One region of the Robertmurraya sp. genome, then DNA from elsewhere that is predicted to be linked to it. Evidence: predicted binding sites of a transcription regulator. Region 1 holds the regulator's gene; each other region holds the start of a gene.

Region 1 (7,937 bases):
ATCCCGGATTAGACCTATCTATCCACAACACATAACTTTAGGAAAAAGTCCCTATCACGTGATAGGGGCTATTTTTTGTGTATAAACACTGTTTCGACAAGTTTCACTGTGTATAATGTGGATAAAATAAACTAAAATTGTGGATAATGTGGAAAACCCTGTGGAAAGCACATATAAAAACAATTTACTTGTGAACAAAATTGTGGAAAAGAAAAAACCGGGATAGATTCATTCTCCCGGTTCTTTCTGCTTATTCAGCAAGTTCACTCCATTCTTCTAGTAACTCATCTAATTGGAGTTTTGCTGTTTCATTTTCTTCATTAATTTTGAGCACTCTTTCGTGGTCTTGAAAAATTTCTGGATCACAAAGCAGTGTATTATTCTTTTCAATCGTTTCTTCGAGCTGTTCAATCAATCCTTCTATTTCTTCGATGCGTCGCTTTCGTTGACGCTCTAATTTCTTGGCTTCCTTATCGATTTGATACGTATTTTTTTCTGGAGAAGCTACCGCGGTAGCTGCAGCCTTTTCTGCTTGTTCTATGGCTTTCAACTCTTCTTGTTCAAGCTTCTTTTCCACGTAATAATCATAGTCCCCAAGGTACTCAACAGCCGCGGTTTTACTTAGCTCAATCACCTTCGTTGCAATGCGATTAATGAAGTATCGATCATGAGAAACAAATAAAATAGTTCCTGGATAATCCACTAGCGCGTTTTCTAATATTTCCTTACTGTCCAAGTCCAAATGGTTGGTAGGCTCATCTAGTATAAGGAGATTGGCCTTTTGCATCATAAGTTTAGCTAGTGCTAGACGTGCCTTTTCCCCACCGCTAAGAGTGGATACCGTTTTTAACACATCGTCGCCGGTAAACAAGAAATTCCCTAGTACAGTCCGGATTTCCTTTTCACTTTTCAGAGGATATTCGTCCCAAAGCTCATTTAAAACTCGCTTGTTTGAAGTAAGAGCCGCCTGTTCCTGGTCATAATAGCCAATGCTAACGTTGGAACCATAGTGAACTTGTCCCTCTAAGGGTTGTAACGTTCCTTGGATGGTTTTAAGTAAGGTTGACTTTCCAATCCCATTCGGTCCAACTAAGGCAACGGAATCGCCTCTAGTAATTCTGAGGGAAAGTCCCTCAGCTATCCGTTCATCATGATAGCCAACGGATAAGGAATGAACATTTAACACCTCATTGCCACTTTGCTTTTCAATATCAAAACCGAAGGAGGCGGACTTCTCATCTCCAAGAGGTTTGTCCATAACTTGCATTCTCTCAAGCTTCTTCCTTCTACTTTGAGCCCGCTTGGTGGTCGATGCACGAGCAAGATTCTTTTGAATAAAGTCCTGGAGCTTGGCTATTTCATCTTGCTGTTTTTCGTATTGCTTTAGATCACGCTCGTAGTTTTCGGCTTTTTGTTCAAGATAAGAACTGTAGTTTCCTGAGAATTTGCTGATTTGATTCCTAGAGATTTCGTACACTTGATTGACCACTTTATCTAAAAAGTAGCGATCGTGGGATACAATCAAGATGGCACCCGTGTAGCCAGTCAGATATTGCTCTAACCAAGACAAAGTATCAATATCTAGATGGTTGGTAGGTTCATCTAATATAAGAATATCAGGTTTAGTTAATAACAACTTCGCAAGAGCTAATCGAGTTTTCTGGCCACCACTCAAGCTATCAATTTTTGTAGAGTAATCAAATGAGTGGAAATTTAATCCATGTAGGACAGAACGTATATCAGACTCGTACTGATACCCCCCATTCTCCTTAAATTCATTTTGGAGATGGTCATATTCTTTTATTGTCCGCTCGTACAAAGTAGCATCTTCAAATACGGTAGGATCAGCCATCTTTTCCTCGAGCTTACGAAGCTCTTTCTCTTGATTCATGACTTGTTCAAAAACGGTAAGCATTTCTTCCCAAATGGATAATCCGGAAACAAGACCTGTGTTCTGAGCCAAATACCCGATCGTTACATGTTTGGGCTTGATTAAATCACCTGATTCATAGGAAAGGTGACCGGCAATAATCTTGAGTAAAGTAGATTTCCCGGCCCCATTTCGGCCTACTAAGGCAATACGGTCTCTTGTTTGAACTTCTAGTTTTATATTCGATAAAATAAGGTCAGCTCCATAAGACTTGGAAAGCTGGTTCACTTGTAGTAGTATCATTGATTTCACCTCTATACTTCTACGGTTAGTGTATCGCATTCAATACGGATGAGCAATGATATGAGTTGTGAACTATGTTACAATGTTTTCACACAGAACGAGGAAAATAGTGTATGATTTTGAAAGAGGTGTATAATTGATGTCAGAGTTCACTCATTTTAATAAAGAAGGCAGAGCGAAAATGGTAGATGTGAGTGATAAGCCCGAAACGGTACGGACGGCCATTGCCCATTCTAGTATCACAGTCAATCAAGAGATATATGATCGTATCACACATAACCAAATGAAAAAAGGTGATGTGCTAGCAGTCGCACAGGTTGCTGCCGTTATGGCTTGTAAAAAAACATGGGATATTATTCCAATGTGTCATCCTATTCCACTTACTGGTGTCGATATTTCTTTTGATTGGGAATCAGATAACAATTGCCATACTCTACATATATCTGCTAGTGTAAAGACAAAAGGGAATACAGGAGTAGAAATGGAAGCGTTAACAGCCGCTTCTGTTTGTGCGCTTACTGTTTATGATATGTGTAAAGCAGTAGATAAAGGAATGGTTATCGGGAAAACATACCTTGTTGAAAAAACTGGTGGAAAAAACGGTGACTTTAAAAGAGAAGAGAAACTATATTAGTTAAAGGTAGAAGGTAGGGGAAGAACGATGAGTAATGAATCAATGAAAATCCCACAAGCAACGGCGAAAAGACTACCATTGTATTATCGCTTTTTAAATAGTTTACACTCATCAGGAAAGCAACGAGTTTCATCTGCTGAACTAAGTGAGGCGGTGAAGGTCGATTCTGCAACGATTCGAAGAGATTTTTCATACTTTGGTGCGTTAGGCAAAAAGGGATACGGTTACAATGTAAACTATCTATTATCCTTTTTCCGTAAAACACTCGACCAAGATGAGTTAACGAAGGTTGCTTTAATTGGAGTGGGGAATTTAGGGACAGCATTTTTAAATTATAATTTCTTAAAAAATAATAATACAAAAATTGCTGTTGCATTTGACGTAGTAGAAGATAAGGTAGGCACAAAAATTGGAGAAGTGCCCGTCTATCATATGGATGATCTAGAAGAGGTTATTGAAAGAGAAGATATTCAGGTAGCGATATTAACCGTTCCAGCAACGGTCGCACAATCCATTACTGATCGAATGGTTCAAGGAACGGTGAGAGGAATTTTAAACTTTACACCGGCCCGATTAACGGTTCCATCATCAATAAGGGTTCATCATATTGATTTGGCTATTGAGTTACAGTCACTTGTGTACTTTTTAAAGCACTATTCAGTGGATGAAGAAATGGTAGAGGAATAAACAACAAGCCGCCCCTTAGTGGAGCGGCTATTTCTTTTGCTGTTTCTTAATCTCTTTAATTTTAAAATGTAAAAGAATCATCCGAATGCCTGAACCAATATCAAATGTTGCTAGCAAGACAAGCAGGTAAGTAAAAAAGCCCCACTCTCCATTTTGTTGTAAGTCCTGAATCGCAAACACTGTGAACAGAGCACCTAAGACGATGTATATAATTCCTGAGAATAAAGGTGACTGTCTCATAAGAAGAATCCTCCAATAAAGCTTTGCATTTGTTCTGCTTGTTTGATTAATTTTTCTAAGTCTTCCCTATATACGGATTGCACAAGTACAACGAACGTATTCATTGATACGTGAGCAACGATTGGAACGAGAATACGATTGGTTTTTACGTACAAATACGCAAAGGTGAATCCCATCGCCGAATAAAGTAGGGTATGCTCAGGCTCCATATGGGCAAATGAAAAAATGACGGAGCTAAGCAACGCAGATAGGAAAAAGTTAAAACGCTTATAAAATGCCACAAAAATGATCTTACGAAAGACAATTTCTTCTAATATAGGACCAATAACTGAGCTAACGACAATCATAATAGGAAAAGTTTCAATGATACGTAAAATCTGTTGTGTATTATCAGATCCTACCTCAATACCAATCAAACGTTCAATATTCGCAGCAAAGGCTTGGGCAAATAGGGCAAGAAAGACACCTGTGATGGACCAGAGGATCGACCGACCTAAGCTTGCTCCGTTTCTTACTTCATTTGCAGTTACCATCTCTTTACGCAACAGCAGCAGGACAACAACAAGTGTGATAGAAAAGCTGATGACAAGCCAAGTGACACCTGCAAACCCTTGAGAGTGATTTGTATTAAAACCAATCATTTCCATTACAAGAGAGGTTATAGGGACACCAATAAAGCTTGAAAGCTGCATTGCAATATAAGCAATTAATATAATCCAATATTCACGTTTCAAAACAAGTCTCCTTTTCAATCCAATATAGTTATTCTACTCGTAAACATCAGGTTGTATCAAATAAGAAGAATTATTGTCCGTATTTTAGCATTATATGGATAGAATAGATGGAAAAGTACATACTTAGTAAGGTTGTATAATTAACAAGTTATGGGAGGACTTTTACAAAAAATTTATAAAAAAAAGCGGTTTCTCGCTTGCAAAAAAAGAAGAGATTCATTAATATAATAGTTGTGTTAGCACTCTAGTTAAGTGAGTGCTAATAATAAAATCTTACATATATTTGAGGAGGTTGTTTCACTTGTTAAAGCCACTAGGTGATCGCATTGTAATTGAGCTAGTTGAAACGGAAGAAAAAACGGCAAGCGGTATTGTACTACCAGACTCTGCTAAAGAGAAGCCTCAAGAAGGCAAAGTAGTTGCTGTCGGCACTGGCCGCGTACTTGAAAGCGGTGAGCGTGTAGCTCTTGAAGTTTCTGTGGACGACCGCATTATCTTCTCAAAATACGCTGGCACAGAAGTTAAGTTCGAAGGAAAAGAGTACTTAATTCTACGTGAAAACGATATTCTTGCTATTCTTGGATAAGAGTAGAACTTTCTTATTTTAAAACTAAACGAAGACAGAATAGATTGAAAAAACTCGAGGAGGGTATTTTACAATGGCTAAAGAAATTAAGTTTAGTGAAGACGCACGTCGCTCGATGCTTCGTGGGGTAGATGCACTTGCAAATGCGGTAAAAGTAACATTAGGACCAAAGGGACGTAACGTGGTTCTTGAAAAGAAATTCGGTTCACCACTTATTACAAATGATGGTGTAACAATTGCAAAAGAAATCGAACTTGAAGATGCATTCGAAAACATGGGTGCTAAGCTTGTTGCTGAAGTAGCTAGCAAAACAAATGATGTTGCTGGTGACGGTACGACAACTGCAACGGTTCTTGCTCAAGCGATGATCCGCGAAGGCTTAAAGAACGTTACAGCTGGTGCGAACCCAATGGGTATCCGTAAAGGGATGGATAAGGCAGTAGCAGTAGCGGTTGAAGAGCTTCGTGCGATTTCTAAGCCAATTGAAAACAAAGCTTCTATCGCACAAGTTGCAGCTATTTCTGCAGCTGATGATGAAGTAGGACAATTAATTGCTGAAGCAATGGAGCGCGTTGGTAACGACGGCGTAATCACAATCGAAGAATCAAAAGGCTTCACTACTGAGCTTGATGTAGTAGAAGGTATGCAATTCGATCGTGGATATGCATCTCCATACATGGTAACTGACTCTGATAAAATGGAAGCTGTTTTAGACAATCCATTTATCTTAATTACTGACAAGAAAATTGGAAGCATCCAAGAAATCCTTCCAGTTCTAGAGCAAGTTGTACAACAAGGTAAGCCATTATTACTTGTTGCTGAGGATGTAGAAGGAGAAGCATTAGCTACTTTAGTAGTTAACAAGCTTCGTGGAACATTCAATGCAGTAGCGGTTAAAGCTCCTGGTTTCGGTGACCGTCGTAAAGCTATGCTTGAAGACATCGCTATCCTAACAGGTGGAGAAGTGATCACTGAAGAGCTAGGTCGTGACCTTAAGTCTGCAACGATTCAATCTTTAGGACGCGCTTCTAAAGTTGTTGTAACAAAAGAAAATACAACAATCGTTGAAGGTGCTGGAGACTCTGCACAAATCGCAGGTCGTGTAAACCAAATACGTGCGCAAATGGAAGAAACAACTTCTGAATTTGACCGCGAAAAATTACAAGAGCGCTTAGCTAAGTTAGCTGGCGGTGTAGCAGTTGTTAAAGTTGGAGCTGCTACTGAAACAGAATTAAAAGAGCGCAAGCTTCGTATTGAAGACGCATTGAACTCAACTCGTGCAGCTGTTGAAGAAGGTATCGTTTCTGGTGGTGGTGTTGCCCTACTTAACGTATACAAAAAAGTGGCTGCTATCGAAGCAACTGGCGACGTAAAAACAGGTATCAACATCGTATTACGTGCGATGGAAGAACCAGTTCGCACAATTGCACACAATGCGGGTCTTGAAGGATCTGTTATCGTAGACCGCTTAAAGCGTGAAGAAATTGGAACAGGCTTCAACGCAGCTACTGGCGAGTGGGTAAACATGATCGAAGCTGGTATCGTTGACCCAACTAAAGTAACTCGTTCAGCTCTTCAAAACGCTGGATCTGTTGCAGCAATGTTCTTAACAACTGAAGCAGTTGTTGCTGACATTAAAGAAGATACTCCTGCAATGCCTGACATGGGCGGCATGGGTGGAATGGGCGGCATGATGTAATAATGCCCCTCAACCCTTGATATGACTGGGTTTGTTGGTAAGGTGAGAGTGGTTTGCTAACATTGAGGATTTTAACGGAGGCCTCTCATGAGTTCGATGAACTTGTGGGAGGCTTCTTTTTTCAAACCTTCCTTTTTGTTCTTTTTCAAAGTTCTCGTCATAAGCAATTATTTTTTAAACGCTTCCCTTTATTGTTTAAGGGGCTTATTTTTAGTTAAGCTAAAACTTGTTGACATTTAAGAGAACTCGTTATATTATTATCTATAAATGAATATCAGAGCTTTATAAGGATTGTTACTGAAAGCAGGCAAGACCTTATTTTTATGTAAACGTTAACCATATAGTTAATAGTTAACGTTTACATGAAAATAGGTCTTTTTGTGTGCGAAAAAGTTGATTCAAAGGAGGGGAACAACTTGAAAATTACTAGAGTTATAAACAATAATGTCATTTGTGCCATAAATCCCCGACGTCAGGAACTAATACTTTTAGGCAATGGAATAGGCTTTCAAAAGAAAAAAGGGGACCCAGTAGATATAGAAAAAATAGAAAAAGAATTCTATTTAAAATCAAAAAATGTTGCAGGAAAGCTATATGCATTACTTGCTCAAATTCCAATGGAGTATATGCGTGTTTCAGAGAGTATTATTAAGACTGCTAAATTAGAACTTAAAGCAGAATTAAATGATAATATATATATAACATTAACGGATCATATTAGTTTTGCAGTAACCCGATACAAAAATGGTGTAGAATTTAAAAATGGGTTATTGTGGGAAATAAAGAAGTTTTATGCTTCAGAATATAAGGTTGCTCTTAAAGCTTTGGATATTATTAATAGAGAATTTAATGTTAATTTGAAAGAGGATGAAGCAGGAGCTATCGCGCTTCATATTATTAACGCTGAACTAGGATACGATATGGAAGGAACTGTTAAGATTACGCAGTTCATTCAAAAGATTTTAAAGATAGTAAGATATTATTTTAAAGTCGATTTAGATGAAGATTCTTTATATTATGTGAGATTTATTACTCACTTGAAATTTTTTGCTTATCGTTTGTTCAGCACTACAAACATTCCTATAGAAAACAGTGATATCGATTTCCAAGAATTAATTAAATCAAAGTACAAAGAGGAATACCAATGTAGTTTGAAAATCAGAGAACAAATAAGACAAGTTTAT
Region 2 (7,937 bases), on a different contig from region 1:
CATAAGTTAATTAAAATTTCTACTTTTGCTTCTTTAAGGCAATCAGAAGATGGAACAAATCCAACTAATCAAGCGAATGTTGGAAAGCTTTCATCGCTACTATCAAAAATAAACTCATCATTATCTTTTATTGATTCAGAGTTACTAAAACTTGACGAAGGAACCCTTTCACAATTCGTACAAGAACAACCGAATCTCCTTCCTTTTCAGAATATGCTAGCTGATTTACTAGATACAAAAAAATACCGTTTATCCCCTGAAACTGAACAAGTACTTGCTGCTCTTGGGGAAGTTCATGGAGCACCTTACCAAATTTATCAAACAAGTAAATCTGCCGATATGACTTTTTCTTCTTTTTTAGACGACGAAGGAAACGAGTTACCAAATAGCTTCGCTTTATTCGAAGACCGATACGAATTTTCACCAGATCCAGTAGTGAGAAGAAATGCGTATGAATCATTTGTTTCTACATTAAGCAAGTACAAAAATACGTACGCTGCTGTGTATGCAACAGAAGTAAAAAAACAAGTCGCTTTGTCTAAATTACGAGGATATGACTCTGTAACAGATATGCTTTTACATCCACAAAAGGTTGAGAAAGTTACCTACGAAAATCAATTAGATGTTATTCAAAGGGAACTTGCTCCGCATATGAGAAGGTTTGCTCAGTTAAAAAAGCGTGTTCTTGGTCTTGAAACGATGAGATTCTGTGATTTAAAGGCACCTTTAGATCCATCTTTTAATCCATCTACGACCTATGAGGAAGCAAGCCAAGTGATTTTAGAAGCATTAAAAGTAATGGGGCCTGAGTATAGCAGCATCATGAAAAAAGGATTAACGGAAAGATGGGTTGACTTAGCTGATAATGTTGGGAAATCAACCGGAGCGTTCTGTTCTAGCCCATACGGCTCCCACCCGTATATTCTAATAACATGGACAGACACCATGAGAGGTGCTTTTGTACTTGCCCATGAGCTTGGACACGCAGGACATTTTTATTTAGCAAACAAAAATCAACGAATTATGAATACTCGCCCATCCATGTATTTTATTGAAGCCCCCTCAACAATGAATGAAATGCTTTTGGGTGACTACTTACTCTCCCAAACGAATGATGTTCAAATGAAGCGCTGGGTTGTATTACAATTGTTAGGAACGTATTACCATAACTTTGTTACACATCTTCTAGAGGGAGAATTCCAAAGAAGAGTTTATCGTTTAGCTGAGGAAGGTGTACCATTAACAGCTAAAACACTTTGCGAACAAAAAGCAAATGTACTAACTGACTTCTGGGGAGATACTGTGGAAATTGATGAAGGTGCAAGTCTAACATGGATGAGACAGCCTCATTACTATATGGGACTATATCCATATACGTATTCCGCTGGCTTAACTGCTTCAACTGCTATGGCTCAGTTAATAAAAGAAGAAGGTCAACCGGCTGTTGAGCGTTGGTTAGAAGTGTTAAAAGCTGGGGGCACTCTGCGTCCATTAGAGCTGCTAAAACATGCTGGAATTGACATGTCAACACCAGCCCCTATTGAGAAAGCCGTAAGCTACGTAGGGACTTTAATTGATGAACTAGAAGCAAGCTATCAATAATAAAAATGGCACAGATTATTTTTACGTAGTCTGTGCTTTTTTGAGTAAACAAAAGCTCTCTAGTTAAACTAGAGAGCAAGTCAACATCTTAGGGGACCCAACCATTTTTCACCAGCTTTGCTTCCGGTTTAGTTATTTCCCTACTTCAAATAACAAGGTTAAGCTTTTTTAAAACTTTGCTGATGTGTGTTTGTTCCGTGTTAGGATTACGTTGGATGGTCTCACTTACTTCGCGAAGTGAGAAGGTATTCCTTCCGTATAACAAACAGCCTTATTTAGTTTTAATTTTTTAACTCATATTCACATAATTGAAGCTTTATTAGAATTCCATAAAGGAAGTTGTAATTTCCATAACCAAAATTTCCGTTTTTGGTCTACTTCTTAACCCAAGGCATTGGCTTCTTTCCCCTTTATTATTTTCTCGTAACTATTTTTTCCTAACTCTATATAGCTACAATACTTAAAATGAGAATTTCAGCTTCAGGTCTTTGCTACTTACTAAGTAACTTTTTACTGAATAAGTAGTGATTAAAAAGTAGGGATTTTACATTTTTCCTTTCTTTTCACCGCTTCATAGATTATGTGTGGACTTTATAGTTTACTCGTTCTCAGTACACTTACTTACGGAACGAACACTATATGGTTGAGTCTCCTAAAATGTTAACTCCTTTCTTTTTTTGACTTGTTTTTCTTTACACTCTTATTATATCACCTGAACAAAGGAATACTCCCCATAACTGTGATAGTTATGTGAACGTTTCCACGTCTTCAGAAAGAATAACACTTGAATTTGATGAGAACGATATATATATGCTTATCAAATTCAAGGAGGTAATCATGTGATGGAGATGATCAATCCAAAAGAGGTCAAAGTAGGTGATGAGGTGTTTGTGATTTACAATAACCCACATACTCCGACTGTATCTAATATACGAGCCGCTGAAATCGTACAACATCCTCATAATCCAGATGCAGTCGCCTTATTCTTAAATGAGACCTTTCATGTAATTGAAGATGACGATGCCCTTTTTGCTTCTGAAGCTGCTGCTAAACAAGCATTTAATGACCACTACTTTAATTCGGATACACACTAAAGAAGCAAGGCTACGCCTTGCTTCTAATCCCTAATTGATTTTGGGCAGCTCTCTAACTTCCATTGTTGTGTCATGTCCGCACAATGGACATTTTAAATCGGAGCTTGCAAATTCTTTTCTCATCCAACCAATACAATCGTTATCAGCACATGAATACACTTCAATATCCATTAAAATATCTTCTGGTTTTTCTTCTTGAGCTTTTCTGTTAAAGAACATAGCAATTGCCCCCATTCTAGAGATTCTTTCGTTCTTTTTATTTAGTATGTACAATTTATTATATTTTAAAAGTATTTTTTCCTGTGTATCCAAAAACAAACAACCTGCCCATTTGAGCAGGTTGTTTATTTCTTCTTATAACCAAGAGGCGCCTACAATGATTAATAAGATAAATAATACAACGATTAACACGAATCCTCCGTATCCATAGCCACATCCACCATAACCATATCCGTAGTTATAGCCCATACCTTTCAACCCCTTTTATTATATTACTAATTAATATCCCCATCCTACATATGCTGCTCCTACAATAATCAATAGGATGAATAAAACGACGATCAAAGCAAATCCACCGCCGTAGCCGAATCCAGCTTCTGCGCTCATTACTTCCACCTCCCATGACATCTATCGGCAGTATATGTGTGGCAAAGTTGTCCTGTATGGGCGTTTTCACTAATTAACAAACTTATCAGAAAAAGAATGACACGAATGCAAGTCCGATGATTGCTCCAATAGCAATACCTGCAGCAAAACCACCGTAGCCATATCCATAACCTCTTCTTCCCCATGGATAAGCAAATCCTCCGAAATTCCCTCTATTTCCTTGTCCAAATGGTTGTAAATATACTCTTGAATTAGTAACACGATGGATCATTCCAGTATGAGTTCTACCATCTCTTGTTGTTATTCTTACTGGTCTTCCAACACCGCCACGACACATTTCATAGTAGTTTCTATTTGACACTTTCTCACCTCCGATGGTTTGTACACATTTATCATATGTGACCATTGGGAGTGAAGTACGTACAGACGCACAGGGCTTCTTCATCAAAAAACTCCTTGAGCTATATCAAGGAGTGATTGCATACCATTAAATTTTTACATTTTTGCTACTCTCTTCTCAGAAACGGAAAAAGAAACTTCATTTTCTAGTACTTTCTTATCTTTCACAACAGGCTTTTTATTTAGGTACACATAGAAAGCTCCGACAAAAATACTTCCGCCAATTAAGTTTCCAATGGTTACAGGTATGATGTTATGGATAGCTGACCCTATTGTAATCGTTTCTGGATGTGGAACCATTAGTGCAATACCAAATAGTGCCATATTTGCAATACTGTGTTCATAGCCAGAGATAACAAAACCAAATACAAGTAAGAGGGTTAAAAGGAGTTTTGCTACGTCACCTTTTACATGCATTGGTAACCAAATGGCTAAACATACGAGCCAATTACAAAGAATCGCACGAAAAAAGATTTCCAAGGTATGTCCGTGCATCTTATAACTTGCAACGTCCATCAAAAGCTGCGATTTGTCTGGAGATAAAAATAAGCCTGATAGCATGATCAGAAGAGAAAAAAACAATGCACCTGCTAAATTTCCAAAGTAACAAGCCACCCAGACTTGGAACGTCTCATACCAGGTAGTTTCCTTTTTTAACGTTCCTATGGTCATTGTCATTGTGTTACTAGTAAACAACTCCGCCCCACCGTAAATAATCATAACTAGTGCAGTCCCAAAGAAAATAGCTACCAACATCATGGCAGATGGAGACCCGGCATCAAAGAAAAATTCCCCAGTTTTATAAGATACCATGATTCCGAAACCAATATAGACCCCAGCAAGCATCGCTTTAATAAAGTAATGTAATTTAGATGACATCCAAGTATCTCTTTTTTTCTTAGCGTTTAATGCCGCTTCCTCAATGGGTGTAAGCTCATTATACATGTTCAGGATCCTTTCTCTTTTCAAAATGTGAAAAACATCACAATATTTACTGTCATTTTACCCCTCTTTCCTGCTTTTGTTAATAGAAAAACTATTGAACGCTTGGTGACTCTTTATGAAGCGGTTTCACACTCCTTATTTCATTATTAAAATATTGAAAACTAGGGTTTTCAATATAGGAATATTAAAAACTTCCCTTTCTCCCCTGTTACAAATATCACTTTTAAAAAGAAATTTTTAAATTTAACGTGATTTCTGTCACAAAACGTTAACTCTTTATTAAGTAAACTATATTGACCAGCTACATGACATTCTTTTAAATAAAATATATGGCCCCGCTTAAAGGAGGATACCGATGGTGAATCAAAAATATAAGGAAGAATTGTCCTACGAACTTGGCGAATTATTAAAATCGGCTGAACGAATTGTACCTATAAAAAAAGGAAGCTATCTGTTTAAAGAAGGACAAGAAGCACGAGAAATGTATATTATCTTATCAGGTAAGGTTCAAATTTCTAAAATGAACGCCGAAGGAAATGAACTGAGTTTAAGACTTTGTAAGCATAATGATATTGTAGGAGAACTAACCTTATTTACTGTGGATCCAAGGTATATATTTAATGCTAAAATAATAGAGAATGGTGAAGCAGCAGCCATAAATATTGCCGATCTTGAACAAGCCTTTTTTAAAAATAGTCAGTTGGCTTTTGAATTCCTCCGATGGATGAATGATCATATAAGAAAAACCATTACTAAGTTTCGTGATTTAGTGTTAAATGGAAAAAAAGGTGCACTCTATTCTACCATTATCCGGTTATGTAATAGTTATGGTGTATTAAGAGAAAATGGAATTGAAATATCGGTTCCATTAACAAATCAAGATCTAGCGAATTTCTGTGGTACAGCAAGAGAAAGCGTTAGTAGAATGCTGACTGAATTAAGAAAGAACCATATCATTTCTATTAGCAAAAAAATAATTACTGTCCATGACCTAGATTATTTAAAAAAAGAAATAGATTGTGAGAATTGTCCGATTGAATATTGTAATATTGATTAATCGTAATCGCCTTTTTTAGGCGATTATTTTATTTTTGTCGAAAAATCGTGTCAAATATTATCGTAATATTCACTATATTTATGATTGAAAAGTAGTTTTATAAAATGATAGTATTAACGATGTAAGCGTTGTCATAGTTTGGAAATTACTTAACCATTTAATAGCGGGAGGGAAACAATGAGTCAATTAACTGTTCAATTGCATGAAAAAGTAGAGAAGTTCCTATCAGGTAAAAAGAAGCTCTTTATTAATGGAGAATTCGTCGAGAGTCAAACTCAAAAGACATTCGAAACCTATAACCCTGCTACTGGCGAAGTGCTTGCAACTGTTTTTGAAGCCAATGAAGTAGATGTAGACCTTGCTGTGAAGGCAGCTAGAAAAGCTTTCGATGAAGGTCCTTGGTCAAAAATGGGTAGTGCTCAAAGAAGTAGATTAATGTATAAGCTTGCTGACCTAATGGAAGAAAATGCAGCTGAACTAGCTCAACTTGAGACATTGGACAACGGTAAACCAATTAGAGAAACAACGAATGCTGATATTCCTTTAGCTGTTGAACATATGCGATATTATGCTGGCTGGGCAACGAAAATTGTTGGGCAAACTATTCCGGTTAATGGGCCGTACTTTAACTATACACGACACGAAGCGGTCGGTGTTGTTGGACAAATTATTCCTTGGAACTTCCCTCTTCTAATGGCAATGTGGAAATTAGGTGCTGCACTAGCAACAGGATGTACAATCGTACTAAAACCAGCAGAGCAAACACCTCTTTCTGCCCTATACTTAGCTGAGTTAATTCAAGAGGCAGGCTTCCCTCCTGGTGTTGTCAATATCATTCCTGGATTCGGTGAAACAGCAGGTCAACCGCTTGTTGACCATCCACAAGTTGACAAAATTGCTTTCACCGGTTCAACTGAAATTGGGAAAATGATTATGGAGAGAGCAGCAAAAACCTTAAAGAGAGTAACCCTAGAACTTGGCGGAAAATCACCAAACATCCTGCTGCCAGATGCTGATCTTTCAAAAGCAATTCCTGGAGCACTAAATGGGGTTATGTTTAACCAAGGTCAAGTGTGCTGTGCGGGTTCTCGTGTCTTCATTCAGAAAAAGCAATTTGATAATGTTGTTGCTGATATGGTGAGTCATGCGAAGAACATAAAGCAGGGGGCAGGTCTACACTCTGACACAGAAATCGGACCTCTTGTTTCAAGTACACAACAAAAACGCGTTCTTGGGTATATTGAAAAAGGAATTGACGAAGGAGCCGAGCTATTGGTTGGTGGAAATAGTCCATATGAGCAAGGATACTTTGTTTCACCAACGATCTTCGCCAATGTTAGTGACCAAATGACGATCGCTAAAGAAGAAATATTTGGCCCTGTTATTTCTGCCCTTCCATATGAAGACTTAGATGAGCTTATTGCTCGTGCTAATCAAAGTGAATACGGCTTAGCTGCTGGGTTATGGACACGTGACGTAGCTCAAGCACACTACGTAGCAAACAATTTACGAGCTGGAACGGTTTGGGTGAACTGCTACAACGCATTTGATGCCGCTTCTCCGTTCGGTGGATATAAGCAATCTGGTCTTGGTCGTGAAATGGGCTCTTATGCACTCAACAACTATACCGAAGTTAAGAGTGTTTGGATCGGTATGAATTAATAACCACAAGAAAGCGAGAGGGTCTTCCCTCTCGCTTTTTTTATATACAAATATTAGTAGCCGTAGCCTCCACCGAAGAATCCTGCTCCAACAACGATTAGCAAGATAAACAGGACAACGATTAAAGCGAAGCCGCCTCCATAATTTCCACTCATGTTATTTAACCCTCCTCTATAGCCTTTTCACTCCTAGTGTATTCAGACGGGATGTCAACGGTATAGATGAATGTCCTATATGGGGTCAATTAAATATGTTCACAATATGTCCATAGGATTTTCCTTCAAGATTCATTATCTTAAATAGAGGGGGTATGTTCATGAAGAAAATATATATAATTTGTTCAATTATTGTCATCGTTGGTATAACTGCTGGTATATCCTTTTTTTTAATTCGTGATGCAAATGCAACCATTCCTGATGATATCGTTTTAACAACAATGAACAATGAAAGCTTTGATTTTAGTAAAACAGAGAAAAAAATAAAACTAGTTGAATTTATGTATACGCATTGTCCTGATATTTGCCCAACCACAACATTGAAAATGAATCAATTAAAAAAGGATCTTGAAGAGG
Region 3 (7,937 bases), on a different contig from region 1:
TTCCAATACTTTCCAAGAGATGAAAGCGCCCAAATTCTTCCTATTTGTGTGACCAAAAATAAGCTGACAAGCGCTGGCCAATATGGCGACATTTCTTTCTCTTGTACTAATACCTCGAGACAAAGTGATATAAAAAATAATGCATGGACAAAAACAATAAAAATGTAATGTGTTTTCCCGAATTCTACCCCACCCTGCTCTTTCATCCAATTCTCATTTCTTTTAGCGATCGCTAATTCACAAACTCGTTGAAAAATCACAAATGCTAGAAATAAAGAAAACATTTATGTTTCCCTCCATTGTAAGAGAAGTAATTCTGAGCTAAAACCAGGTCCTAATGCCGTTGCAAGCCCCAAATCATGCTTTTTTGCCACTTTCATGGTCCGATTCAAAACATATAATATGGTTGCTGATGACATATTCCCGTAATTCTTTAACACATTTGCAGATATTTCTAACATTTCTGCTGGTAACTGTAATGATTTTACATAGGCGTCTAGAACCTTCTTTCCTCCTGGATGTGCAATAAAGTGCTGAAGCTCTTCAAGTTGACAGCCATTCTCAGTAAGAAAATGATTTACATTGGGCTTTAACCATTTTTCAATAATGGAAGGAATATCCTTAGAAAAAACAACATAAAGCCCATTCTCTTTTACTTCCCAACCCATCACATCAAGCGAGTCCTTCATGGTAGTTGACCTTGTAGCTAAAATAGTTGGATAGGAGGTTAATTGGCTGATGCTTTCCTTCTGTACTTGATCTCCTACTACAAGAGCACATGCCACTCCATCAGCAAAAAGGGAAGAGCCAATTAAGTTACTTTTGGAAAGATCGTTTTTCTGGAATGTTAAACTGCATAATTCAATTGTAAGTACAAGTACTTTGGCTGTAGGAAAAGCGAGGCAATATTCGTATGCTCTTGATAATCCAGAAGCTCCCCCCGCACAACCAAGACCCCAGATAGGAATTCGTTTCGTATGTATCGAAAAAGGAAGGATATTCATAATCCTTGCTTCTATACTAGGAGTTGCTAAACCTGTACTTGATATAGTGAAAATTGCGTCTATGTCTTCAAAATCAATCGGTTTCTTCAAATAATCCTTATTTTGCAAACAATTTTCTATTGCTTTTGTACCTAACTGTATAGCTGTTTCAATATATGCATCATTTTTTTCCTTAAACGACCTCTCTTTTGCAAACCACTCTATACTTCTTACAAAATGTCGTTTTATAATTTGACCGTGCTGGAATGCCTTAAGCAATCTTTCAATATCATGAAAAGCATCTGTAAAAAGCTTTCGAGAAAAATCCATTACTTCAGTTTGTGTTATTTCATATTGCGGGGGTGCTTCACCTACTGATAGAATTGCTGGCATTTCATTGCTCCTTCCATGATCACCATATTAAGGATACTTTTTCCAAAAACAGGAGATTTATTCATGAAAAAAACTCCCTACTTTGTAAGTAGAGAGTCATCCATGTCTTGAAGGAGTTGCTGTGCTTCTTCATTATATGTTGATTTCCGTTTCAAATCACTAGATAATTTTTACCATAGAAATGAACCAAAAGAACCAGTTTAATTCCCATTATTTTTTACTATTAAAAATGAGAAAACCATGTTATTTCCCTTAGCATCTATGATAATATAATGATATTCGACTAGTTGGAGGAATATAAATGACTTTATCAAAGCAAGTAACAGATATATTAAACGGGACTATCGATTCAGTTAAATCAGTTCTTCCATTTGACCTAGCCGTTGAAAAACCATCTCTTTTTACACAGCCTTTTACACAGCATTCGATTGGTGTGTTGATTGGAATGACAGGAGACGTAAGAGGTCGAATTATTATTGATGGAAATGAACAGGTGTTCGGTAAGATCGGAGAAGGAATGTTCGGTTTGGCTTTAGAAGGAGAAATGCTCGAGTCCTTTGCTGGAGAGTTAGGAAATATGATTGCAGGGAACTTATCGACAACGATTTCACAAAAAGGCCATGAAACGGATATTACCCCACCTACTGTGTTGGTTGGAGAAACAAAGGTTTACGGATTTGATAAAGCATTCCGTTTACCAATCAATATTCAAGACTTAGGAACGATTGAACTAATTATTATGGTAGAAAATAAGTAGAGAGGATTACCCTCTCTACATTTTTTTTAAAATCCGTGAATTGTCATCCCGCCGTCAACAAATATGGTTTGACCACTAATATAATTTCCTGCTTCAGAAGCTAGCATGACGACAGGACCTACCAGTTCTGGTAATTCACCAACACGGTTTAAAGGAGTAACGGCTAAAATATCTTCTACATACTCTTTTTTAGAAAGTAAGGTTTCCGTTAAAGGTGTTTTGAAATACCATGGTCCTATGCTATTCACATTAATATTATGAGGACCCCATTCTAATGCTAGCACCTTGGTCATTTGAATCATAGCCGCTTTTGTTGCCGCGTAAACGACACCTGTTCGTAAAGCGACATGTCCGGCAACAGATGAAATAGATATGATTCTACCCGCTGTTCCGTGCTTCTGCATCACTTTACCAACTTGTTGTGACATCATAAAGGCTGACTTTAAATTGGTATCCATAATCGTCTGCCACTCTTCCTCCGTAACCTCTAAAGCTTTAGAACGAATATTCATTCCTGCATTATTAATAAGAATATGTATTTCTCCCCACTCATCCTCCACCTTAGAAACAGCCCTTAAAACTTCCTCTTTTGAGGTGACATCTGTCGGTATAACGAGCACCCTCCTGCCAAAAGAACGAATGATTTCAGCAGTTTCCCTTAAATCGCCCTCGGTACGAGAAAGTAAGGCAACATCCGCCCCTGCTTCCGCAAGACCAATGGCTAGTGCTTTTCCAATTCCCCTGCCAGCCCCAGTAACTATCGCATGTTTGCTATCTAATCGAAATGAGGGTAAGTACATAATGATCCCCCTTTATCATTCATATATAAATCAACATATCAAACGGTAGTCAAAAAGAAAAGGAAAAAGGGTTTCTTTTTCCTTTAACCTTATTACTTCTTATCTTGTTGTCTTTGCACCTCTATATAAATCTCTTTACACACCAATTCGCCGCACACCTGACAAACTACCTTCCCATCATAAAGGGTTCGGCAGTGTTCACAATAGTATTTCACCATATATTATCCCTCACTATTTCTTACTGACCAATATTACTATCAGTATATTTATTCTTGATACAAGAGGTTCCTTCAAGCAGTCTAAAAGCTTTAGGAATAATAATAAATATGAAAATTCTATGATGAACATAACCATATTCAAATACCAATTATTAACATCACCTTAACACCTCTAGCTTAATAATATGTATAGAGGAAACCCCATTAGAAATAATAGGAACAAACAAAGTTTTTTAGGTGGTGAATAATCTTGGGAATCATTCAAGCCTTCTTCAATTGGCGAGAAGGAAAGTATCAGGAGCATTTAGAAGCAATGTATGAGGAAGATAAGTGCCCTCAATGCCATGGGAAAGGGTATCATGTGTATCCTCCAGTAGGCGAATTTATCCCATATAACCATATTTTTGATTGTGCAGGCTGCGAAGGATCAGGATCTTATTCAAAGTGGGATAGCACAATCGTGTAACACACTCTAGGTTTCTAGGGTGTGTTTTATTATGTAATAAATATCACTCACCTAAAAACGCTTTTATGTCGACATTCGTAACCGCTATCATAAATTTTCGAATTTTATCTTCTTCACAAATATTTCACATTTCGAGACAAATGAATGTGATTTAAATCACTGTCACAATAACTTTTCACTACTATCATAGTAAATACATAACAATTGAACAATTTGTGAAATCAATGAAAGCTAATGGAATTGGAACAATTGTCTTGTATTATGAAAATGTAATCATTTATTTATTGTGAAACCTTGGGAAGGGAGTGAGGGTTATGGCGAAAATGGAACTCAACCGAAAAACAAAGACGGAAATAGAGGATAGCTCTTCTTTAAAGGGAACATTAGCTTCCGTTTTCCTATTAGGATTCTTTCTAATAGTGACATGGGTGAGCGTTTACTTCTTATTTTTAGACCGTTTTTAATTGAGAGAAAGGGGATATTTTTACCATGCATATGCATAAGTTTGAAAAAATTTGGCTGATTTTTGGGATTGGGACACTTCTAGTTTTCCTAACCGTTTTAGGTGTTAGTGCCTTTTATCTCGGAAATCAACCACCAAGCTGTTTAGCAACAATCAACCCTGAAAAAGTTGATACAACTGCACCATTCAACGAGCCAGGACTTAAAAAAGTTGAGGGCAAAGACTGGGATTATGAATTAGTATACGTGGCTCAAGCTTTTGCTTATACTCCAGGAGAGATTGAAGTTCCACTTGGAGCAAAAGTAAAGGTAATTGCAACAACAAAAGACGTAATTCACGGATTTCAAGTTGCTGGAACAAATATTAACATGATGTTAGAGCCTGGTTATATAAGCGAGTATGTCACAACCTTTGACAAAGCTGGAGAATACTTAATTTTATGTAATGAATATTGTGGTTCTGGACACCACATGATGACGTCTAAAATCAAGGTGGTGGAATAATGAATACATTAAATGCGAAAATTGATCCTCGTGATGGAAAATTAGTTATGGCCCATTTTTATGTGGCATTCATCGCTTTGGCTGTCGGTGGGCTGGCAGGACTTCTGCAAACGTTAGTACGTTCTGGAAAATTTGTTTTACCTGCAGGGATTGGCTATTATCAAATATTAACGGTTCACGGTGTTGTACTCGGGCTTGTTTTAACAACATTCTTCATTATGGGCTTTCAAATTGCTGCCACAAGTCGTACATCAGGTACATTATCCAATCTTCAAAGAAAATTAGGTTGGATTGGCTTTTGGTTAATGACAGCTGGGACGCTAATGGCAGCCACAATGATTCTACTAAATAAAGCTTCTGTACTTTATACCTTTTATGCGCCATTACAAGCACATTTTATTTACTACCTGGGTCTAACACTTGTTGTGGTAGGAAGCTGGGTAGATGGAGCTGCCGTACTAGGTAAATATATTAGCTGGAGAAAGCAAAACCCTGGTCAGCCAAGTCCATTAATTACGTTCATGGCTGTTGTCAATACGATGTTATGGATTGTCGCAACAATAGGTGTTGCTGCAACCGTACTATTCCAATTACTTCCATGGTCACTCGGGATTGTTGATCGAGTGGACGTTCTAGTTAGCCGTACACTATTCTGGTATTTCGGACATCCACTTGTTTATTTCTGGTTACTACCTGCCTATATGGCATGGTATGTAGTCATTCCAAAAGTCATTGGTGCAAAAATCTTCTCTGATTCGCTTGCTCGTTTGTCCTTTATCTTATTTTTACTATTCTCTATCCCTGTTGGTTTTCACCATCAGTTAATGGAGCCAGGAATTGATCCTGCTTGGAAGTTCTTACAGGTTATCTTAACCTTTTTAGTTGTCATTCCATCTTTAATGACCGCCTTTTCCCTCTTTGCCACTTTCGAGAGCTATGGTCGCTCAAAAGGAGCAACTGGACTCTTCGGATGGTTTAAGAAGCTTCCTTGGGGAGATGCAAGATTCACGGTTCCTTTTATCGGAATGCTTTCATTCATACCTGCAGGTGCAGGTGGACTGGTGAATGCTTCTCATCAGTTGAATCAAGTGATTCATAATACGATTTGGGTTACTGGACACTTCCATTTAACACTTGCAACCGCAGTTGTTTTAACTTTCTTCGGTATTTCTTACTGGCTGGTTCCACATGTAACAGGCCGAGTATTAACAAAAGCGATGAATAAACTTGCGATTTACCAAGGTGTTCTTTGGGCAATCGGTATGACCTTTATGTCTGGTGCGATGCACGCAGCTGGTTTACTAGGTGCACCACGTCGTTCTTCTTTTTCAGAGTATGGCGGAGCTGCTCAAGCTACTGAATGGATACCGTATCAAATCGCTCAAGCTGTGGGTGGCACAATCCTTTTCATTGCGATTATTCTAATGCTTTACATTTTCGTGAATTTAGCATTTTTTGCTCCAAAAGGCGAAGAAGAATTTCCTATTGGAGAAGTTAGTGATAAAGCGGATAAAACACCAATGGTATTTGAGAACTGGAAACTTTGGTTAGGAATCACTGCGTTATTAATCTTGTTCGCTTACACCATACCATTTATTGATATGATTCAGAATGCTCCAATCGGATCAAAAGGTTATAAATTATGGTAATAACAAACAGCGCCTATTAATGGGCGCTGTTTGTGGTTTCTAAAGGTATTTAATAGTTCTTTTCGCGACAAAAATTGTCATCCGACGTTTTTATTTTATTATTCCATAAATTCTCTCGTATTTACTATAAAGATAGTCAATTAAGTAGGAAGCATTCAGGCCTTCTCCAGTAATATCTTTAATCAATTCAAGAGGTAGCTTCATTTTCCCGTGCTGATGAATGTTATTGGTTAACCATTCTTTTATGGGTAGAAGGTTCCCTTCCTCAAGTAACTGGTCATAATGGGGCATATCACTCAGCATGGCATGTTTTAGTTGAGCAGCATAAATATAACCAAGCGCATAGGACGGGAAGTACCCAAAGCTTCCATCAGACCAATGAACGTCTTGAAGGACTCCACTTGCATCATTATCTGGAGTAATCCCTAGGTATTGTTCATATTTTTCATTCCAAACTTTAGGCAAGTCCTTTACTTCAATCTCATCATTAAAAATCCCTTTTTCTATTTCGTACCTGATCATAATATGCAATGCATAAGTTAGTTCATCCGCTTCTATACGAATAAGCGATGGCTTCGATTCATTGATTGCTCGGTAAAATTGTTCAATCGAAACGTCCTGAAACTGAGCAGGAGCGTATTCTTTTAGCAAGTCAAAATTACCTTTCCAAAAAGAAAGATTTCTACCAATGAAATTTTCATAAAATAGAGATTGTGATTCATGAATCCCCATAGATGTTCCCGTACATAAAGGTGTTCCGATTAATGAAGGAGAAATATTCTGTTCATATAATGCATGTCCTGCTTCGTGTATCGTACCAAATATAGCTGTACGGAAGTCTTTTTCATCATACTTCGTTGTCACACGAACATCCCCTGGATTTAATCCAGTCGCAAATGGATGAACCGTTTCATCTAATCTACCCGAGTCAAAATCATAGCCAACTTTCTTTAGTACCTCCAAGCTAAATTCTCTCTGTTTTTCCTTAGGAAAATGTTTATACAAGAATTGTGTGTTCGGCTTGTTTTCTGATTCCTTTATCTGTTGAACAAGAGGAACGATTTTTTCTCGAAGCTCACTAAATACTTGATCAAGAATGTCGACTGTAATACCAGGCTCATACATATCTAGAAGAGTATTATATTTATTTTCAGTGTAGCCCCAATACGTAATAAATTTTTTTGTCATTTCAACAATCTTTTCGAGGTATGGTTGGAACATGGAGAAGTTTGAAGCATCCTTTGCCTCTTCCCATACTGACTCAGATTTTGACTGAAGGATAACAAATTCTTTATATTCTTCAGCTGGAATTTTTTTGTTTCGATCGTATTCCTTTTTACACTCAGCAACCGTTTTTTTTGTTATCTCACTCAGTTTATTATCATGTTCCACATTAGTTAAATTTGCTATGTATGCAGCCATTTCCTCAGAGGTTGACATTTTAAACAGTTCACTAGACAGCATACCAATGACTTCAGAACGCTGCTCCATCCCTTTTTTCGGAGCTCCTGTTCGAAGATCCCAATATATCAGTCCAAGCGCTTCTTTATACGCGCCCATTTTTTTAACATAATCCAAAAACTCTCGTTCCATCTGCTTTATGGCAGTAACCATCCTGTCCCCTCCTCTAAAACCTTCTCGCAAAAATTTTATCATAATTTTCAGGAAAAATCTTGAATAAATAAGAAAGGAGCAGATGATTATC
Region 4 (7,937 bases), on a different contig from region 1:
TTTTTCCAAAGCATTTATTCCTTCGATTCGTTTAAGTTATATGGTATTGCCCTCTTTCCTAATCAAACCTTATGTAAAGCTATTCTCCGGACTCGAACAAGGTACCTCGAGCATTCATCAGCGAACGATGGCACGCTTCATGGAACATGGGTTTTGGGATTCACATATTCGGAAAATGCGAACCACCTACAAACGGAAGATGCACATGCTTGTCACCTGCTTGCAGGATACATTCGGAGATAAGATCGAAATCATTGGTTCCCAATCAGGATTATATGTACTAATTAGATTTCGAGGACCAACAAAGGAAGAACAATTGATTCAACAAGCTCTTACACACGGAGTGAAAGTGTATCCTACATCCAATTACTATGTAACAAATCAACAGGGAACCGTACTTAAGTTTGGTTTTAGTAATCTATCAATTGAACAAATCCATTTAGGTGTGCAATTGCTAAAACAGGCTTGGAGATTTTAGGTATTTCTCCAAATATTTCCTCATTTAATAATAGTAGACCTTTTATAGAAATGAGGAAATTGCGATGTACAACCTCTATTGTCGAATGTACCAGTTCGCCTATAAAACTGCTGCTCCCTTTTTTGATTGGAGACAGCCTGAGCTTTTAGAAGGAGAAAACAGTCTGATCAAGCTTCCCCCACTCCTGAAACTGAAAGGAATTGGGAGCGTTTTAATTGTGACAGATAAAGGGATTACATCCATTAGTTTGCTTGATCGTTTACTTGCTGGGTTAGAAGGGAAAGAAATTGACTATGTTATTTATGACGAAACCGTACCTAATCCTACGATAGATAATATTGAAGAAGCCTTACAGTTATATAAAGACCATCAATGTCATGGGATTATCGGCTTTGGGGGTGGCTCTCCGATTGACTGTGCAAAAGGAGTGGCGGCTCGAGTCGCACGACCAGGTAAAACGATACCTGAAATGAAGGGACAGCTGAAAGTAAGAAAGCCGACTCCTCCACTCATTGCGGTACCAACGACTTCTGGTACAGGGAGCGAAGCAACGGTAGCTGCGGTCATTTCAAACAGTCAAACACACGAAAAATATGCCATTAATGACCATGTGTTGATTCCGGATCTGGCCGTTCTGGATCCGATGCTTACCGTCAAGCTTCCCCCTCATATAACCTCGACGACAGGAATGGATGCACTCACTCATGCGATCGAAGCATACATTGGCAGAAGCAATACAGAGGAAACCATTCAATGCAGCAGAGAGGCAGTTCAATTAATTTTTGAAAATCTATATGAGGCGTATTCGAATGGATCGAATATTGTGGCTCGTAAAAACATGCAAAAGGCGTCGTATTTGGCTGGGATTGCGTTCACACGTGCGTATGTTGGCTATGTTCACGCCATCGCACATACATTAGGCGGATTCTACTCAGTACCCCATGGCCTAGCGAATGCCATAATCCTCCCTTATGTGCTAGAGTATTATGGAGAGAGCGTGCATCAACCGTTAGCAGAATTAGCTGATTTGATCGGCATTACCACAGCAAAAGAAACGGACTCTCTTAAAGCCCAAAAATTTATTGAAGCGATTAAAAAACTAAACCGGGACATGAATATCCCAAATACATTCGATTGTCTACTGAATCAAGACCTTCCGATCATGGTGGATCGTGCGTTTCGTGAAGCAAATCCGCTATATCCAGTTCCAAAAATATTAGACAAACACGATTTGTTTAGATTATATGAAATGATTAAGGAATAATTAGGAGTTGCACATATGGAGAACTACCACTCACTCATATTAAAACAAAAAGCGTTTTTTCGTTCTGGAAAAACAAAAGAATTGTCCTATCGAATTCAGGCATTAGAAGCACTTCGGGAGGCCATTCGTAAAAATGAACAGTCCCTTTTTCACACCTTAAAAGAGGATTTAAATAAATCCGAATTTGAAGCGTACGCAACCGAAATTGGGGTCGTCCTTGAAGAAATTCGTTTTACTCTTAAGAAAATAAGCGACTGGGTCAAGCCAGAAAAAGTAAAAACACCTGTTAGCCATATTGGATCGACCAGCTATATTTACTCAGAGCCATACGGTGTCGCTCTCATTATTGCGCCATGGAATTATCCGTTTCAACTGGCGATTGCTCCACTTATGGGAGCCATTGCTGCGGGGAACTGTGCGATTTTAAAACCTTCGGAGTTAACACCTAAAACCTCTGCATTGTTAAGAAAAATTATTACTGAACTTTTTCCAGAAGAATATATTGCCGTAGTGGAAGGCGGTGTCGAAGCAAGTCAAGCACTTCTTGCAGAGGATGTTGACTACATTTTCTTTACCGGAAGCGTTCCTGTTGGGAAAGTCATTATGGAGGCGGCAGCCAAAAATCTGACACCCGTTACACTCGAGTTAGGAGGAAAAAGCCCTTGTATCGTCCATCACGATGCGAATTTAAAGCTCGCTGCCAAACGAATTGCGTGGGGGAAATTTATTAATGCTGGTCAAACCTGTGTAGCACCTGATTACTTGTATGTTCATGAGAGCATAAGAGATGAGTTTTTACAGGAATTTCAGTTGGCAACTCATGAGCTGTATGGGGAAAAAGCACTTAAAAATCCTGATTACACGCGTATCGTGAGCAAACGACATTTTGATCGATTGCTCCCCTTTTTGAATAATGGAGATACGTTCATGGGTGGTGCTTCAAATGAGGAAACACTCACGATTGAACCGACTGTTTTGACAGGAATCACATGGGATGATTCCATTATGCAGGATGAAATATTTGGTCCGATCCTACCTGTCCTTCCGTATCGTGAGATTTCAGAGGTTATTGATGGTATACATAAACACCCGAATCCTTTAGCACTTTATCTTTTCTCTGAGAATGAGAGCGTACAACAAGAGGTATTACATCATATTTCTTTCGGAGGTGGCTGTATCAATGATACCGTCTATCATCTCGCCTCTCCTTATCTGCCTTTTGGTGGAGTAGGTTCAAGCGGAATAGGTGCGTACCATGGAAAAGGAAGCTTTGATACGTTTTCTCATCGTAAAAGTGTTTTAAAGCAAACAACGAAATTTGATCTACCCTTCCGCTATCCGAATGTGAAGGATGGTTTGAAAAAATTAAAGTGGTTTCTGAAATAAAAGGAAAAAAGCCTTTACGCTTTTTGTGCGTAAAGGCTTCCCAAAATCGCATTATCAACCCGTTTGGCCGTACCCTTCTTGTTGTCCACTAGAAAAAAGTAGCTCATGAATAGAAACCAATCGGATATCAAACTTATAATTTCTATTGCGTATTTCTACCATTCCGTTCTTGTAATCGTGCATAATTATGTAATCTTGATTTCTATGTACGACCTTTGTTCCTTCCAAAGAACATCCCCTCCTAGTTGATAAAATGAGATTTCATAGATATATACCCTTTATACTATTTGTTAAACATTTATATAAAAATAAATCTACTATTTTATAAAAATTATCGGAATCACATCACTGTACCGGCTGTTTTCCTTGTGTTCACATTTTATTCAATAAGCTTTTAACACTTTGTGAACAACATCACAAACCTATGTTTTTCTATATAACCACGGTGTATATTATGAATATAGAAACACAAAAACATTTATTCGAAAGAAGGAATCATTTATGTTTAATCAATTATTAAGAGAAAACAAAATTGTTGCTGGTCTATTAACAGTTTTACGTGTATACCTCGGGTTTGCTTGGATGACCGCTGGCTGGGGAAAATTAACTAGTGGTGGCTTTGATGCTGCAGGATTTTTAAAAGGAGCAATCGCTAATCCGGTAGCAGGTCCAGATGGTGTTGTGTATGGTTGGTATGTATCTTTCCTAGAAGGCGTCGCATTACCAAATATTGATTTATTCAACTTCTTAGTACCTTGGGGAGAATTCTTAGTTGGTTTAGGTTTAATCCTTGGATGCTTCACTACTGCAGCTGCCTTTTTCGGAGTACTAATGAACTTTGCTTTCGTCCTTGCTGGAACCGTATCTCATAACCCAACTGATATTCTAATGGGCTTCGTTCTTATCGTAGCCGGTTACAACGCAGGAAGATTTGGTTTAGATTATTATGTACTGCCTATCATTCGCAAAGCATTTAACAAAAATACAAATCCACTTCATCAAGAAGCATAATCTGAAAATCCCTTACTCATTCGTAAGGGATTTTCTTATTTCCTCAGTTAGCTTAAAAACATTCGTTTTAGGTTCATAAAACCATTCATTATACCGGCATCTCTTCCCATTCTGTTCCGTTGATTCCTAATAGGTCTCATTCGTTTCATAAATATTTCGTCACACACTCGATGTGATCCATAGCGACGAAGACAGGCGTCATGCTTCATACAGAGTGCGTCTAGTTGATTGACGGGACGGCCTGGTCCACTACAGCCAGGACCACAATAACGATAACCTGGGTAACAAGGCACATAATCCCCTCCTTATTTTCATGTTACTCACAGTTTATGTATCTCCCCGTTCTTTTGTATAGAGGGATGTCCAACATAAAATAGGAGCCCTAAAATATTTTTAGGACTCCTTCCAATATTATATCTTAAACTTTCTAACGAGTTCCTGAAGGTTTTCGGCCATTTCTGATAGTGATTTGGCTGATAAGCTTACTTCTTCAAGAGACGCGAGTTGTTCCTCAGTGGACGCGGCCACATTTTCTGAAGAGGACGCGTTTTCCTTTGCGATTTCAGATAATTCATAAGATGTGTCTGTTACATTTTTGATTTCTGCTGTAATTTGTTCCGCTATTTGTGATACTTCTTCAATTTGAGGTGCCATGACTCTTACCCCATTTAAAATCTCGTCAAACTTCTCAATCGTTTTATTGGATACAAGTATTCCGTCTTGCACACTCTTTGTTGCGAGCTGCATCGTTTCTACCGATTTCTCGGTATCTTCTTGAATTGCTTGAATTAGTTCGGCTATTTTGCTTGCTGAGCTTTGAGATTGGTCAGCGAGTTTACGGACTTCATCAGCCACTACGGCAAAGCCTTTCCCTTGCTCACCTGCTCTTGCTGCTTCGATTGCAGCATTTAACGCTAACAAGTTCGTTTGATTAGAAATATCACTAATCACACCAATAATCTCATTTACTTGCTTCGAACGGTCGTAAAGTGATTTAATAATCACATCTGAACTTTCTACTTGCCTATGAATCTCGTTCATTTGGGCTACCGTATGTTGAACCGACTCTCCGCCTTCTTCAGCATGTTTCACCGCTTGTTGTGTGAGTGCATTTACTTGAATAAAGTTGGTTGTCATGGTTTCCATACCTTGACTAATTTCATTCATCGTACATACCGTTTTATCGATTCCGATTGTTTGACTTTCCGCACCACTTGCCACTTGTTGGATAGAGTATGCAACCTGTTTGGTAGCGATCGTTGTTTCATCAGATGATGCCGTTAATTCTTCTGCTGCAGCCGCTACTTGCTCTGTGTTCATATCCACTTGGGTAATGATTTCTTTTAGATTGTCAGTCATATTTTTGAATGAAACAGCCAACTCTGCAATCTCATCTTTGCCTTTAACTTCAATCTCGTGTGTTAGGTCCCCTTCGCTTATCGCCAATGTGCTGCCAACTAAACGACGAATTGGTTCTACAATGGAACGGATGATGAAGAACGTTACGACAGTACCGACTATTAGTGCAATCACCACGGTGATTAATGTTTTGTTAAAAATTGGTGAGGCACTATCTTTTATTTCACTAGTATACATCGTGCCACCGATTTTCCAGCCTGTAAGTTCATTTGTTGTAAAGCTCATCTTTTTATCTTGGGAGTCTAATTGATAGTCAAATTCTCCCTTGTTGTCCTTGTACATAAGCTGATAATGATCTTCTTCAGCTAAGGTTCCTGCTTCCACCGTAGGGTGATAGATCATATTCTTTTCTCTTCCAAGAAGAATCACATAGCCTTCATTTCCAATTTTAATTTTACTTGCTGACTGTGTAATATTCCCTATCATTAAGTTAATTCCGATAACACCACTGCCGTCATCTGTTGTTCTTGCTATAGTAATGACCATTCCACCTGAAGATGCTTCATACGGATCCGTTATGATTACCTGTCCTTTATTTGCCATAGCTTCTTGGTACCACGGACGTTGTCGAGGGTCATAATCTGCAGCTAATTCTTTTTTCGGATTTTGAATCATCAAACCATCAGTTGTCCCTAAATAAATACTTACTGTTTCAGGATGTAGATTTGAATATTGTTCTAATTTCTTTCGTAATTCGGGGCTATCTTCGCCGTTAACTAACGCAGATGTGACCGTTTTGGCAAAAAACTCCGCATCATGTACTTTTAAACTAATGGAACTTGTAATAAATGAGTCTAGTAACATAATACTTTCTATGGAAGTAGACATCATTTGTTTTTCGATTTCCTGCTTGGCACTTGAATACGCAAGCGTACCGATAATGGTTGATGGTAATAAAAGAATACCTAACGAAAACAATATAAGTTTCGTTCTTATTTTTAGTGATACAAATTTTTTCAGCAAGTTGAGCCCTCCAAGATGATCTATTTTAATAATGTCACTATGTATATCGGTTTAACTACTACAATTATTAGTTTAATTTTTATCCAAATTGTGAACAGGAGGTTCATGAAATGACACAGCCAAACAAACGATCTTATAACTATCCCCTAATGACAACCATCTTGTTCTGGTGTGGGTTAGTCGTGTTATGTAGTATGTATGTGACCATCCCTTTAACCACCGTCATGTCGGATACTTTTCACAAAAGTGTTACTCAAGTGGCTTGGCTCGCAAGTTCCTATTCCATTTGTTATGCAATTGGATGTTTACTCTACGGTCCATTTTCTGATCGTTATGGGCGAAAAATATTTTTTGTTACGAGCATTAGTCTTTTAACAGTGATCACTTTTGCTATAGGTTTTGTAGATAATTTTTACATTCTACTGATACTGAGAGGGTTACAAGGACTTATTTCTGCTGCCTTTGCTCCTATTTCTTTGGTGTATGCAGGTGAAATGTTTCCAGCAGAAAAAAGGTTAACCGCTGTTGGATTTGTTAGTTCAGGACTTTTAATGGCTGGAGTTGTGGGGCAAGTGTATAGTGGACTTGTAAATGAATTTTGGGGCTGGCAGGCTATATTTTTCTTGCTAGGAATTCTTTATTTCCTTACACTGATACTAATTATTGTCTTTTTACCAAAAGATGAGATGACGAGACCTCATGTACATATGCTTGAAGCTTTCAAAAAAATGACCTTATTAGGAAAACAAACACAGCTTCTACTGGCCTTTTGTATTACATTCTCCCTACTGTTATCATTAGTTGGTATGTATACGATTCTAGGAAGCTATCTGTCAAATCAGTTTGGTCTAACAGAAAAAGAAATCTTATATGTTCGTGCCGCTGGTATCATCGGAATGCTATTATCACTATTTGCCGGAAGACTGGCACAAAAACTAGGAACAACTTTGACTCTGAAAATAGGATTGGCTCTTGCTGCTGCCGGATTGTTTGGAATAGGAGTATGCCCATCCCTCCCATTAATTATTTTTGCCAGTGTCATTTTTGTATTAGGAATAGCGACAGCCAACCCGATTGTTATCTCCATTGTTAGCCAACTAGCCGGCCATGCCAGAGGCAGTGCCGTTTCATTCAATGCCTTTATTTTATTTGTTGGTGCGAGTACTGGACCCATTTTAGCATTGTCCTTAATAAATACTGGAGTTTACGTGCTATCCTTTAGTGTATTAGGCTGTATTTTATTGGTCAGTTTTTTCCTTTCCTTCTTTTTAAAATTGACCTCATCAGTACATGTGACGGTCACGCAAAGTACTTAACTTAATATTCGTTATATTTAAATTTTAACAATCATGAAAAGGAATGAGAACATGTTTTCAAAAAGTATTACCCATCAAGAAGACTTACAAAAAGCTTTTT

Evidence for each region. Region 1 encodes Rex, which represses fermentation and respiration genes when NADH is low (regulators of the CRP and FNR family bind a similar motif). Its sites were predicted from a motif close to TTGTGAAATATTTCACAA; they were not measured.
Region 2: ACGLXV_RS06995 (formate/nitrite transporter family protein) is a predicted target of Rex. The motif match lies at 4,672-4,689, and genes of this name have one in related genera.
Region 3: ACGLXV_RS03020 (cytochrome c oxidase subunit 2A) is a predicted target of Rex. The motif match lies at 3,730-3,747, and genes of this name have one in related genera.
Region 4: ACGLXV_RS00450 (DoxX family membrane protein) is a predicted target of Rex. The motif match lies at 3,531-3,548, and genes of this name have one in related genera.

Annotation. Positions count from the first base shown of each region.
Region 1 covers NZ_JAKFCQ010000077.1:17,749-25,685, reverse strand. The annotation lists gene tsaD (tRNA (adenosine(37)-N6)-threonylcarbamoyltransferase complex transferase subunit TsaD) at 1-35, shown strand, start outside; gene ACGLXV_RS11050 (ABC-F family ATP-binding cassette domain-containing protein) at 251-2,173, opposite strand; gene moaC (cyclic pyranopterin monophosphate synthase MoaC) at 2,313-2,807, shown strand; gene ACGLXV_RS11040 (redox-sensing transcriptional repressor Rex) at 2,835-3,494, shown strand; gene ACGLXV_RS11035 (YdiK family protein) at 3,522-3,734, opposite strand; gene ACGLXV_RS11030 (CPBP family intramembrane glutamic endopeptidase) at 3,731-4,468, opposite strand; gene groES (co-chaperone GroES) at 4,770-5,054, shown strand; gene groL (chaperonin GroEL) at 5,128-6,753, shown strand; gene licT (BglG family transcription antiterminator LicT) at 7,170-7,937, shown strand, end outside.
Region 2 covers NZ_JAKFCQ010000055.1:78,228-86,164, reverse strand. The annotation lists gene pepF (oligoendopeptidase F) at 1-1,602, shown strand, start outside; gene ACGLXV_RS07020 (transcriptional regulator SplA domain-containing protein) at 2,445-2,696, shown strand; gene ACGLXV_RS07015 (cold-inducible protein YdjO-related protein) at 2,727-3,008, opposite strand; gene ACGLXV_RS07010 (YjcZ family sporulation protein) at 3,051-3,164, opposite strand; gene ACGLXV_RS07005 (YjcZ family sporulation protein) at 3,195-3,302, opposite strand; gene ACGLXV_RS07000 (hypothetical protein) at 3,388-3,747, opposite strand; gene ACGLXV_RS06995 (formate/nitrite transporter family protein) at 3,798-4,646, opposite strand; gene ACGLXV_RS06990 (Crp/Fnr family transcriptional regulator) at 5,002-5,703, shown strand; gene ACGLXV_RS06985 (aldehyde dehydrogenase family protein) at 5,881-7,365, shown strand; gene ACGLXV_RS06980 (YjcZ family sporulation protein) at 7,419-7,520, opposite strand; gene ACGLXV_RS06975 (SCO family protein) at 7,682-7,937, shown strand, end outside.
Region 3 covers NZ_JAKFCQ010000026.1:66,268-74,204, forward strand. The annotation lists gene ACGLXV_RS02995 (isoprenylcysteine carboxyl methyltransferase family protein) at 1-284, opposite strand, end outside; gene ACGLXV_RS03000 (type III polyketide synthase) at 285-1,376, opposite strand; gene ACGLXV_RS03005 (chemotaxis protein CheX) at 1,678-2,133, shown strand; gene ACGLXV_RS03010 (SDR family NAD(P)-dependent oxidoreductase) at 2,160-2,933, opposite strand; gene ACGLXV_RS03015 (methionine aminopeptidase) at 3,402-3,617, shown strand; gene ACGLXV_RS03020 (cytochrome c oxidase subunit 2A) at 3,932-4,081, shown strand; gene ACGLXV_RS03025 (cytochrome c oxidase subunit II) at 4,107-4,583, shown strand; gene ACGLXV_RS03030 (b(o/a)3-type cytochrome-c oxidase subunit 1) at 4,583-6,232, shown strand; gene ACGLXV_RS03035 (carboxypeptidase M32) at 6,323-7,846, opposite strand.
Region 4 covers NZ_JAKFCQ010000004.1:56,874-64,810, reverse strand. The annotation lists gene pdxR (MocR-like pyridoxine biosynthesis transcription factor PdxR) at 1-478, shown strand, start outside; gene ACGLXV_RS00465 (iron-containing alcohol dehydrogenase) at 543-1,742, shown strand; gene ACGLXV_RS00460 (aldehyde dehydrogenase) at 1,758-3,128, shown strand; gene ACGLXV_RS00455 (hypothetical protein) at 3,183-3,356, opposite strand; gene ACGLXV_RS00450 (DoxX family membrane protein) at 3,630-4,139, shown strand; gene ACGLXV_RS00445 (Parvovirus coat protein VP1-like protein) at 4,187-4,432, opposite strand; gene ACGLXV_RS00440 (methyl-accepting chemotaxis protein) at 4,551-6,521, opposite strand; gene ACGLXV_RS00435 (MFS transporter) at 6,632-7,837, shown strand; gene ACGLXV_RS00430 (GNAT family N-acetyltransferase) at 7,889-7,937, shown strand, end outside.